2 regions of the Sphaerisporangium rhizosphaerae genome follow, and region 1 is predicted to be linked to the other one. Evidence: riboswitches for the same ligand, from Rfam matches in the RefSeq annotation. Region 1 holds a riboswitch; the other holds the start of a gene.

Region 1 (5,062 bases):
CCGAGGGCGCTGTAGCCGAGCGCGCCCTGCAGGCACAAGGGAAGGGCGAACAGCAGCCCGAACTCGCCCAGCGCCACGACCAGCGCGGCGATGCTCCCGTAGCGGAAACCGCGGATGCGGAACAGCGACAGATCAAGCAGCACCGGCCGTCCGGCGCGGGCGCGGGCGCGTCCGTCGATGACGAGCAGGGTCAGCGCGACGGCGGACACGACGAGGGCGACCGGCGTCGGTGACACGGCCCACGGCCACTGCCAGTCACCGAAGCGGGCGTGCGGTGAGGTGCGCCACCATCCGAACCGTTCGCCCTCGATGAGGGCGAACACCAGCGCGCCGAGGCCGATCACCGAGGCGAGGGCGCCAGGGACGTCGGCGCCCCTGGTGGCGTGCGGATCGGTGGTCTCGGGGACGTACCGGACGGTGCCCGCGATCACCACGAGGATCACCGGCAGGTTCAGCAGGAACGCCCACCGCCAGGACAGATCGGTGGTGAGCCATCCGCCGGCGAGCGGACCGACGGCCGCCATGCCGCCGATGGTGGAGCCCCAGATGGCGAACGCGACGCCGCGGTCGCGTCCGGTGTAGGAGGCGTTGACCGTGGCGAGCGTCGCGGGAAGGATCATCGCGGCGCCGACGCCCTGTAGCAGGCGACCGGCGATGAGCACGCCGCCGCTCCCCGCCAGGGTGGCGATCAGGCTGGAGGCGCCGAAGAGCAGCAGGCCGGCGATGAACAGTCTTCGCCGGCCGAGCAGGTCGCCCATCCGGCCGAAGAGGATCAGCAGGGCGGCCAGGGACAGCGGGTAGACCGAGTTGATCCACTCGGCCTGCGAGGCGTCCAGCGACAGATCCCCGATGATGGTGGGGACCGCCACGTTGACGATCGTCGCGTCCATGATGATCAGTGAGACGCCGAGCGCGATGAACGGCATCGGCGCCCAGCGGCTCCGAGCCGGCGCCGGACCGTCCCCGCGCGTTCCCGTATCGCCGGTCTCCATGGCGATCCCACCTTTCCTCGTCCTGCGGCCGGCCCATGTTACCGACATAGTGTCAGTAAGTCAGTGCGGGCGTGGCGTCCCCGCACGGCGGATCCGGTGCCGGCGCGCTCGCGCCGGCGTCGCGGGATGGGTGCCGCGAGCCTGCCACGCCACCTCCCCTGTCTCGTGTGGGCGCGTCGTGAACTGGGCATTTAGCTGGATATCGGGGGAAAGGGCGTGAAGTATGCGTCGTCGTCAGGTGCTCGCGCTCGGTGCCGGGCTCGTGGCGCTGGCGGCGGGATGCGCGGACCCCTTCGATTCACGCAAGCTCGGGTCGGTGACCCTGCCGGTCGTGGTACCCGGCCCGTCCGGCGGTGAAGCCGATCGCGTCGCGCGGGCGCTCAAGACGGTGGCGGAACGCGACACCCTGGTGCGAGAGCTGCGGGTGGTGAACAGGCCGCAGTACACGGCGCTGACGGAGTTCGGGCGCGCGCCGCACCCGAGGCAGGTGCTGCTGGCCGACCCCGAGCTGGTCGGCACGGTCGGCGCGGCGCGGCAGGCGACCGCGTTCGCGGGCACCACGCCGCTGGCCCGGCTGTGCGGCGAGTGGGAGGCCCTGGTGGTGCCGGGCGGCTCCCGCCTCGCGACCTTCGGCGCCTTCGCCGACCTCATGCGCCGCGACCCGGGCAGGCTCGCGCTGGGCGGCCGCGCCGAGGGCGGGGTGGACCACGTGCTGTTCGGCATGCTGGCGCAGAGCCTCGGCGTGGACGCGCGCCTGCTGCGCTACGTCGCCTACCCCACCAGCGGCGAGGCGGTCGCCGCGCTGGCCAAGGGGGAGGTGGGGGCGGTCCTGGCCGGCCACAACGGCGTGCGCGCGGCCCTGCGAGCCGGTGGGCTGCGCGCGCTCGCCGTCTCCTCGCCCGACCGCATCCCCGGCGTGGAGGCGCCGACGCTGCTGGAGTGCGACACGCACGTGGACTGCGCGAACTGGCGCGGGCTGGTCGGGCCGGGCGGCCTGCCCGAGGGCGACCGGGCCGCGCTGACCGGAATGTGCCGCGACCTGGCCGGCTCCCCGCGCTGGAGGGAGCTGTGCGCCCGCAGCGGCTGGACGCCGCTGTACCTGGAGGGTGAGGACTTCCGGCAGTGGCTCCGTGTCGAGTCCGCCCGCCTCGGCCGCGCCCTCGGCGAACTCGGCCTGCGCGTCTGAGGCGCCGCATCGCACCAAGGGAGCGGGGCCGTGCCGAGGCGGCCGGGGCATCGCCCGCGCCCGCTTGAGTGGGGTCGCGTACACAACCTGTGGGGGTGCTTGCGCTCGGGGCCACTAGATGTAGGATCCTGATCGTCGCTGGTTCGCCCCCCGGGGCGACGTGAGAGGGAACCCGGTGCGATTCCGGGGCTGCCCCGCAGCGGTGAGCGGGAACGAAAGCCGTCATATGAGCACTGGGCCGCGATAGTCGGCGGCCTGGGAAGCGACGGCCGGTAGGCATGTGCCAGGCGCCCGCGAGCCCGAAAACCTGCCGGTGACGCTGGAGTCGTCCAGGCCTCGAGGGTGGGCCGCGTGACGGGGTCGTCCGGCGTGCCCGCAGGGTGCCGCTCACCGGACGTGCGCCGCCGCGTGCCCTCGTACGGGGATTCGAGCGCACGAGGAGAGAGCACGTGACCGTGACACGCGATTTGCCGCCGTCCCACTCGCGGGAGGACGACGGTGGCGGAGGCGGGCGGCGGGCGGCGGACCGGCGCCTGGCCATCGAGGAGGCGGCCGCGCGGGTCATCGCCGACCCGGCCAACTCCCGGGTCGCGGCGCGCCTGCTGGCCGAGGAGATCGCCGAGGAGACCGCCGCGCACGGTGTGCGGTCGTTCTCGCAGTCGGTCGCCGCCACGCACGAGGCCGGCCTGGTGCAGGACGCCCTCGCGAAGTTCGTGCGGGACAACGCCGCCGAGTTGGACGCCCTCGTCGACCCCGAGGGGGACGCCCGGTTCGAGTACTTCGGGCTGCGCACCGTCTACGACCGCTACCTGCTGCGCCACCCGGTCACCCGCGGCGTCCTGGAGGCGCCGCAGCACTTCTTCCTGCGCGTGGCGTGCGGCCTGGCCGACGGCGTCGCCGAGGCGGGCGAGCTGTACTGGCTGATCTCGACGCTGTCGTACCTGCCCAGCTCGCCGACGCTGTTCAACTCCGGCGCCCGGCGCCCGCAGCTGTCGTCGTGCTTCCTGCTCGACTCCCCGCGCGACGAGCTGGAGGCCATCTACGAGCGGTACGGGCAGGTGGCGCGGCTGTCGAAGTACGCCGGCGGCATCGGCATCTCCTGGACCCGCGTCCGGTCGCGCGGCTCGCTGATCCGGGGCACGAACGGGCACTCCAACGGCATCGTGCCGTGGCTGCGGACGCTGGACTCGAGCGTCGCGGCGGTCAACCAGGGCGGCCGGCGCAAGGGCGCGGCCTGCGTCTACCTGGAGCCGTGGCACGCCGACGTCGAGGAGTTCCTCGAACTGCGCGACAACACCGGCGAGGACGCCCGCCGCACCCACAACCTCAACCTGGCCAACTGGATCCCCGACGAGTTCATGCGCCGCGTCGAGGCCGACGGCACCTGGTCGCTGTTCGACCCCAAGGACGTCCCCGAGCTGGTCGACCTGTGGGGCGAGGAGTTCGACCGCGCCTACCGGGCGGCCGAGGCCGCCGGCCGGCACGTCCGTCAACTGCCGGCCCGCACGCTGTACGGCCGCATGATGCGCACGCTCGCCCAGACGGGCAACGGCTGGATGACCTTCAAGGACGCCGCCAACCGGGCCTCCAACCAGACCGCGCGCCCGCAGAACGTCATTCACCTGTCCAACCTGTGCACCGAGATCCTGGAGGTCACCAGCGACGCCGAGACCGCCGTGTGCAACCTCGGCTCGGTCAACCTGGCCGCCCACCTGGTGGACGGCGAGGTCGACTGGGCGCGGCTGCGGGCGACGGTGGCGACGGCGGTGCGCTTCCTGGACAGGTCCATCGACCGGGGGTTCTACCCGACGCCCGAGGCGGAGGCGGCCAACCGCCGCTGGCGCCCGATCGGCCTCGGCGTGATGGGCCTGGCCGATGTGTTCTTCGCGGCCCGCCTGCCGTTCGACTCGCCCGAGGCGCTCGCGCTGTCCACCCGGATCGCCGAGGAGATGGCCCTGGCCGCCTACGGCGCCTCGGCCGCCCTGGCCGCCGCGCACGGCCCGCACCCGTCCTACGCCGACACCCGCGCCGCCGGGGGAGTGCTGCACCTGGACCACTTCCCGCAGGCGACCCCGGTCCACCCGGACGAGTGGGAGGCGCTGCGCGCGAGGATCGCCGAGACGGGCCTGCGCAACTCGCTGCTGCTGGCCGTGGCGCCCACCGCGACGATCGCCTCGATCGCGGGCTGCTACGAGTGCGTCGAGCCTCAGGTGTCCAACGTGTTCAAACGCGAGACGCTGTCGGGCGAGTTCCTGCAGGTCAACCGCTATCTGGTGCGCGACCTGCGGCAGCGCGGGCTGTGGACGCCGGAGATGAGGGACGCCGTCAAGCGCGCCGACGGGTCGGTGCAGGAGATCGCGCAGATCCCCGAGGACCTCAGGCGGCTGTACCGCACGGCCTGGGAGTTGCCGCAGAAGGCGCTGATCGACCTCGCCGCCGCGCGCCAGCCGTACATCGACCAGTCGCAGTCGCTGAACCTGTTCATGGCCGCTCCCACCATCGGCAAGCTCTCCTCGATGTACGCCTACGCCTGGCGGGCCGGGCTGAAGACGACCTACTACCTGCGCTCGCGCCCGGCCACCCGGATCGCGCAGGCCACCGTCGCCGCCCAGGCGCCCGCCGCGGCGCCGAGCCCCGGCGCGCCGGCGTTCCCACCCGTGTCCCTACCGACGTCCCTACCCGCGTCCGGGCCCGTTCAGGCGCTCGACCAGGACGCCGTCGCCTGCTCCCTTGAGAACCCCGAGATCTGCGAGGCCTGCCAGTGATGCTGCTCGACCCCGGCATGGACCTGACCCTGCGCCCGATGCGCTACCCCGAGTTCTACGAGCGCTATCGGACCGCCATCCGCAACACCTGGACGGTCGAGGAGGTGGACCTGCAGTCC
Region 2 (5,062 bases), on a different contig from region 1:
CGCAGCGGTGAGCCGCTCGGCCCGGCCGGGACGTACCCGCCGTCCAGGGCGTGCAGGACGGCGCCGATCTCGTCCCCCGTCCTGTCCAGCCGCGGCACGATCTCCGTGGCCGCGAACCCCAGGATCGACGCCACCATCGGCGGCACCGCCACCTGCCCGGCCTCCGCTCCTCCGGCGTCCTCCGGCAGCGCCGGCGGTTCGGCTCGGGAGTCCTGGGGGACGTCGGCCGCCCCGTCCGCCGTGCCGGCGGTCGTCGCGGGCGCCGGGCGGGCGGCGAAGACGGCGGCGCAGACCTCCGGGACGGCGGCCGGGTCCCAGTCGCGGGCCTCCATGCCCTCGACGAGCGCGGCGGCGATCTCCTCGGCCTCGTCGGTGTCCGTGCGCCCGGCGGTGCCGTCCTCGGCCAGGCCAAGCGCCTCGCGCAGGCCCGGCAGCGCCTGGTCGCCCGCCCACATCTGCCGGGCGCGCAGCATCGCCAGCACCAGGTCCACCCGGGCCCGTCCCCTGGGTGCCTGGCCCAGCACGTGCAGGCCGTCGCGGATCTGCACGTCCTTGACCTCGCACAGCCAGCCGTCCACGTGCAGCAGGAAGTCGTCGAACTCGGCGTCGTGCGGCCGGTCGGCGACGCCGAGGTCGTGGTCCAGCCGGGCGGCCTGGATGAGCGTCCAGATCTGCGCGCGGACCGCGGGCAGCTTGGCCGGGTCCATGGCCGCGATCGAGGCGTGTTCGTCCAGCAGCTGCTCCAGCCGGGCCATGTCGCCGTAGGTGTCGGCCCGCGCCATCGGCGGCACCAGGTGGTCCACCAGGGTGGCGTGGGCGCGGCGCTTGGCCTGGGTGCCCTCCCCGGGGTCGTTCACCAGGAACGGGTAGATCAGCGGCAGGTCGCCGAGCGCGGCGTCCGGGCCGCAGGAGGCCGACATTCCGGCCGACTTGCCGGGCAGCCACTCCAGGTTGCCGTGCTTGCCGACGTGCACGACGGCGTGCGCGCCGAAGCCCTCCTCGTCCCGCAGCCAGCGGTAGGCGGCCAGGTAGTGGTGGCTCGGCGGCAGGTCCGGGTCGTGGTAGATCGCGATCGGGTTCTCGCCGAACCCGCGCGGCGGCTGGACCATCACCACGACGTTGCCCGCGCGAAGCGCCGCCAGCACGATCTCCCCGCCGGGGTCGCGGGAGCGGTCGACGAACAGCTCGCCGGGCGCCGGGCCCCAGTGCCGCTCGACGCGGGCGCGCAGGTCCCCGGGGAGCGTCGCGTACCAGGCGCGGTAGCGGGCGGCGGAGATCCGCACCGGGTTGCCGGCGAGCTGCTCCTCGGTGAGCCAGTCCTGGTCCTGGCCGCCGGCGGCGATCAGCGCGTGGATCAGCGCGTCGCCGTCCAGGTCGGCCACGCCGGGAAGTCCGTCCTCGCCGTCGGGGCCGATGTCGTACCCGTCCGCGCGCAGAGCGGCCAGGAGGCGCACGACGCTGGCCGGGGTGTCCAGGCCGACCGCGTTGCCGACCCGGGCGTGCTTGGTCGGGTAGGCCGACAGCATCACGACGATCCGCCGCTCCTCGCGGGGCACGTGCCGCAGGACGGCGTGCCGCACGGCGATCCCGGCGACGCGGGCGGCGCGCTCGGGGTCGGCCACGTAGACCGTCAGCCCGTCCTGGTCGACCTCCTTGAAGGAGAACGGGACGGTGATGATCCGGCCGTCGAACTCGGGGATGGCCACCTGGGAGGCCGCGTCCAGCGGGGAAAGGCCCTCGTCGCTCTCCTCCCACGCCCGCCGGTCGCTCGTCAGGCACAGGCCCTGCAGGATCGGCACGTCGAGCCCGGCCAGCGCGCCCACGTCCCACGCCTCGTCGTCCCCGCCGGCCGAGGCGGTCGCCGGGCGCGTCCCTCCGGCGGCGAGCACGGTGACGACCAGCGCGTCCACCTCGCCGAGCACCTGGAGCAGTTCCGGCTCCGCCGTGCGCAGCGAGGCGCAGTAGACGGGCAGCGGGCGGCCTCCGGCGTCCTCGATGGCGTCGCACAGCACGTGCACGAACCCGGTGTTCCCCGCGACGTGGTGGGCGCGGTAGTACAACACCCCCACCACCGGCCGGGCACCGGTCGGTCCGTCCGCGATCGTGACCGGGGCGCTCTGGTCCTCGTTCGTGGCCGGGATACCGGCCGCCTCCCGCCTCCCCTCGACGGGGAGATCGGCCGTCACCTCCCCGCCCGTGCCGGCGTCCTGCCCCACCGGAGGTTCGGACTCCGGGCGTTCCAGGACGCCCCAGGCGGGGGTGGCCTCGGGCGGGGCGAAGCCGTGGCCGGTGAGCAGCACGGTGTCGGACAGGAAGCGGTGCAGCTCTGCCAGGTTCGCCGGGCCGCCGTGCGCGAGGTAGGCGTGCGCCTCGGCGCACACTCCTCCGGGGACGGTGGACAGCTCCATCAGCTCGGCGTCGGGGGCCTGCTCGCCGCCGAGCACCACCACCGGGCGGGGGCCGGCGAGCAGGGCGTCCAGGCCCTCCTGCCAGACCCGCCGCCCGCCGAGCAGGCGGACGACGACCAGTTCCACGCCGTCCAGCAGCTCGGGGAGGCCGGCGGCGGTGAGCCGGGCGGGGTTGCCGAGCCGGTACGGCAGGCCGCACGCGCGGGCGCTGAGCAGGTCGGTGTCGGAGGTCGACAGCAGGAGCAAGGGGAGATGGCGCACGGCACATCCTCACTCGGGGTCCGCGCCCCGGGTCGTGGGTCCACACGGCGGCCTGGAGTCTCCTGGCTTCCGGATCGACGCATCACCCCGGCCTTCCCGCCCGTTGCCGGACCGTGGCCTTGGTGGGGTTGACTCCCCGGTGACAGTGGCGGGACCGCGCCGGACTCACACCGGCTTCCTCCAGTACCGTCGCCCTCCATCAGATCATGTCGTCCGACTTATTGCGAGATGTCGTTATTGCGATCAGCCGGGGTTACCATCCTCACCGTGGCCGCCGCCGACTTCTCCACCCCCGCGAGCGCGAACGAAACAACCCGCCCGCCCGGCCAGGCTCCTCCCGGCGGCGCCGGTTCCCCGGCCCGGTCGATCGACACCGCCGGTCCCCCGTCGCGCCCGGCCGACGGGGCCGGTTCCCCGTCGCGCCCGGCCGACGGCGCCGGTTCCCCGGCCCGGTCGCGGCCGGACGCCTGCCCCGGGGCCCTGCAGACGCACACGGCGGCGGACGGCGCGGTCGCCCGCCTCCGGACGCCGGGCGGCCTGCTCACCCCCGACCGGCTGCGCGTCATCGCGGACGCCGCCACCACGTGGGGATCGGGCGTGATCGAGCTGACCTCGCGCGCGAACGTGCAGGTGCGCGGGCTCGGCGAGGCGGACGGCCAGGCGTTCGCGGACCGGATGGCCGCCGCCGGGCTGCTGCCCTCGGCCACCCACGAGCGGGTGCGCAACATCCTCGCCGGCCCGCTGTCCGGCCTCGACGGGCGGGGCCTCGCCGATGTCATCCCCCTCGTCCGCGCGCTGGACGGCGCCGTGCTCGCCCGGCCCGCCCTCGCGGAGCTGCCGGGCCGTTTCCTGTTCGCCCTCGACGACGGCCGCCGCGACCTGCTCCCCCTCCACGCCGACCTCACCCTCCTCCCCACCCGGCCCTCCCCCGTCACCGGCTACACAGGGGCCGGGAACGAACCCGGTCCGGGCGGGTCCATAGAGGCTTGGGACCCGGGGCAGGGGGCGGGCATGGCCGGATGCGTGCTGCTGCTCGCCGGGCAGGACACCGGGCTGCGGTTCCGCCTCGCCGACGCGGTGCCCGTGATGATCGCCGCCGCCGAGGCGTTCCTGGCCGAGCGGACCGCCCAGGGCACCGGCGCATGGCGCGTCGCCGAACTCACCGACGGCCCCGCCGCGATCACCGCCCGCCTCACCACCGGCACTCCCCAGGTCTTCCCCACCATCCGCACCGGCCCGGACGCCGCGACGACGGATACGGCCGGGCGTACGGACACCGGGAAATCTCCCGGGATCGTCGCCATGGCGGACGGGCGGGTGGCGCTGGTCGTCCTGGCCGCGCTGGGCCGGCTCACCGCCGCCCAGGCGCACGCGGTGGCCGAGGCGGCCGACGCGGGAAGCGCGGAGGTCCGGCTGACCCCGTGGCGCACCCTCGTGATCCCCGGCATCGCGCCTGCCGAGGCCGCGGCGTGGACATCCCGCCTGGCCACCGCCGGGCTGGTGACCGACGCGGCATCCCCATGGGCCGGAGTCACGGCCTGCACGGGCCTGCCGGGCTGCGCCAAATCGCTCGCCGACGTCCGGTCCGACGCGACCCGGGCCACCTCGCACTCGCACCCCGCCACCGGACCGGCCCTGACCGGACACCGGCCGCTCCCCGTGCACTGGGCGGGATGCGAGCGCCACTGCGGACGCCCCGCCGGCCCGGCCGTCCTGGTGACCGCCACCCCCGACGGCTACCACGTCGAGTCCCCAGGCACCTCCGAACACCACACCGCCCTCCCGGCCACGGCCACCGCGGTCGCCGGAGCACGCACCGGCGACCATCGATAGCACGTGACAGAGGTGACGCCTAGGTGCGGCCGACGATGGTGCCGGCTCTGTCGATGACGATGACGTCGACCTCCACCGGGGCGCCGCGCAGGACGTCCAGGGCGGTGGCGCGGGCGCGGGCGGCGATCAGGTCGCCGAGGGGCACCCCCGCCTCCCGGCAGAGGGTGAGGGCCTGGAGGGCGGTGTTGGCGTCCCGCACCCGGGCCGCCAGCGCCTCGTCGCCGCCCGCGCCGAGCACCATCGCCGCCAGCGCCTCGGTGCTGACCTGCGAGCGGCCCGAGTGCAGGTCGAGATGCCCGTCGGCGAGCTTGGACAGCTTGCCGACGCCCCCGGCCACGGTGAGCCGGGGAACGGGGTGGCGGCGCAGGTACTTCAGGACGGCGCCCGCGAAGTCGCCCATGTCGAGCAGCGCGTCCTCCGGCAGCCCGTACAGCTCGGCGGCGACCCGCTCGGAGGTGCTGCCGGTGCACGCCGCCACGTGGCGGTGCCCGGCGGCGCGGGCGACGTCCACGCCGCGCCGGATGCTGTCGATCCACGCCGAGCACGAGTAGGGCACCACG

Evidence for each region. A riboswitch is a leader RNA that binds a small molecule or an ion and turns the genes downstream of it on or off. The one in region 1 is predicted to bind cobalamin.
Region 2: another riboswitch for cobalamin. It lies ahead of cobN (cobaltochelatase subunit CobN); the one in region 1 lies ahead of ACFQSB_RS35435 (ribonucleoside-diphosphate reductase subunit alpha).

What each region holds. Positions count from the first base shown of each region.
Region 1 is NZ_JBHTCG010000040.1:4,131-9,192, forward strand. Features, by position in the region: gene ACFQSB_RS35425 (MFS transporter) at 1-992, opposite strand, end outside; gene ACFQSB_RS35430 (Bug family tripartite tricarboxylate transporter substrate binding protein) at 1,216-2,178, shown strand; cobalamin riboswitch at 2,301-2,507, shown strand; gene ACFQSB_RS35435 (ribonucleoside-diphosphate reductase subunit alpha) at 2,628-4,943, shown strand; gene ACFQSB_RS35440 (ribonucleotide-diphosphate reductase subunit beta) at 4,943-5,062, shown strand, end outside.
Region 2 is NZ_JBHTCG010000013.1:124,109-129,170, reverse strand. Features, by position in the region: gene cobN (cobaltochelatase subunit CobN) at 1-2,669, opposite strand, end outside; cobalamin riboswitch at 2,725-2,850, opposite strand; gene cobG (precorrin-3B synthase) at 2,937-4,502, shown strand; gene ACFQSB_RS20750 (cobalt-precorrin-5B (C(1))-methyltransferase) at 4,522-5,062, opposite strand, start outside.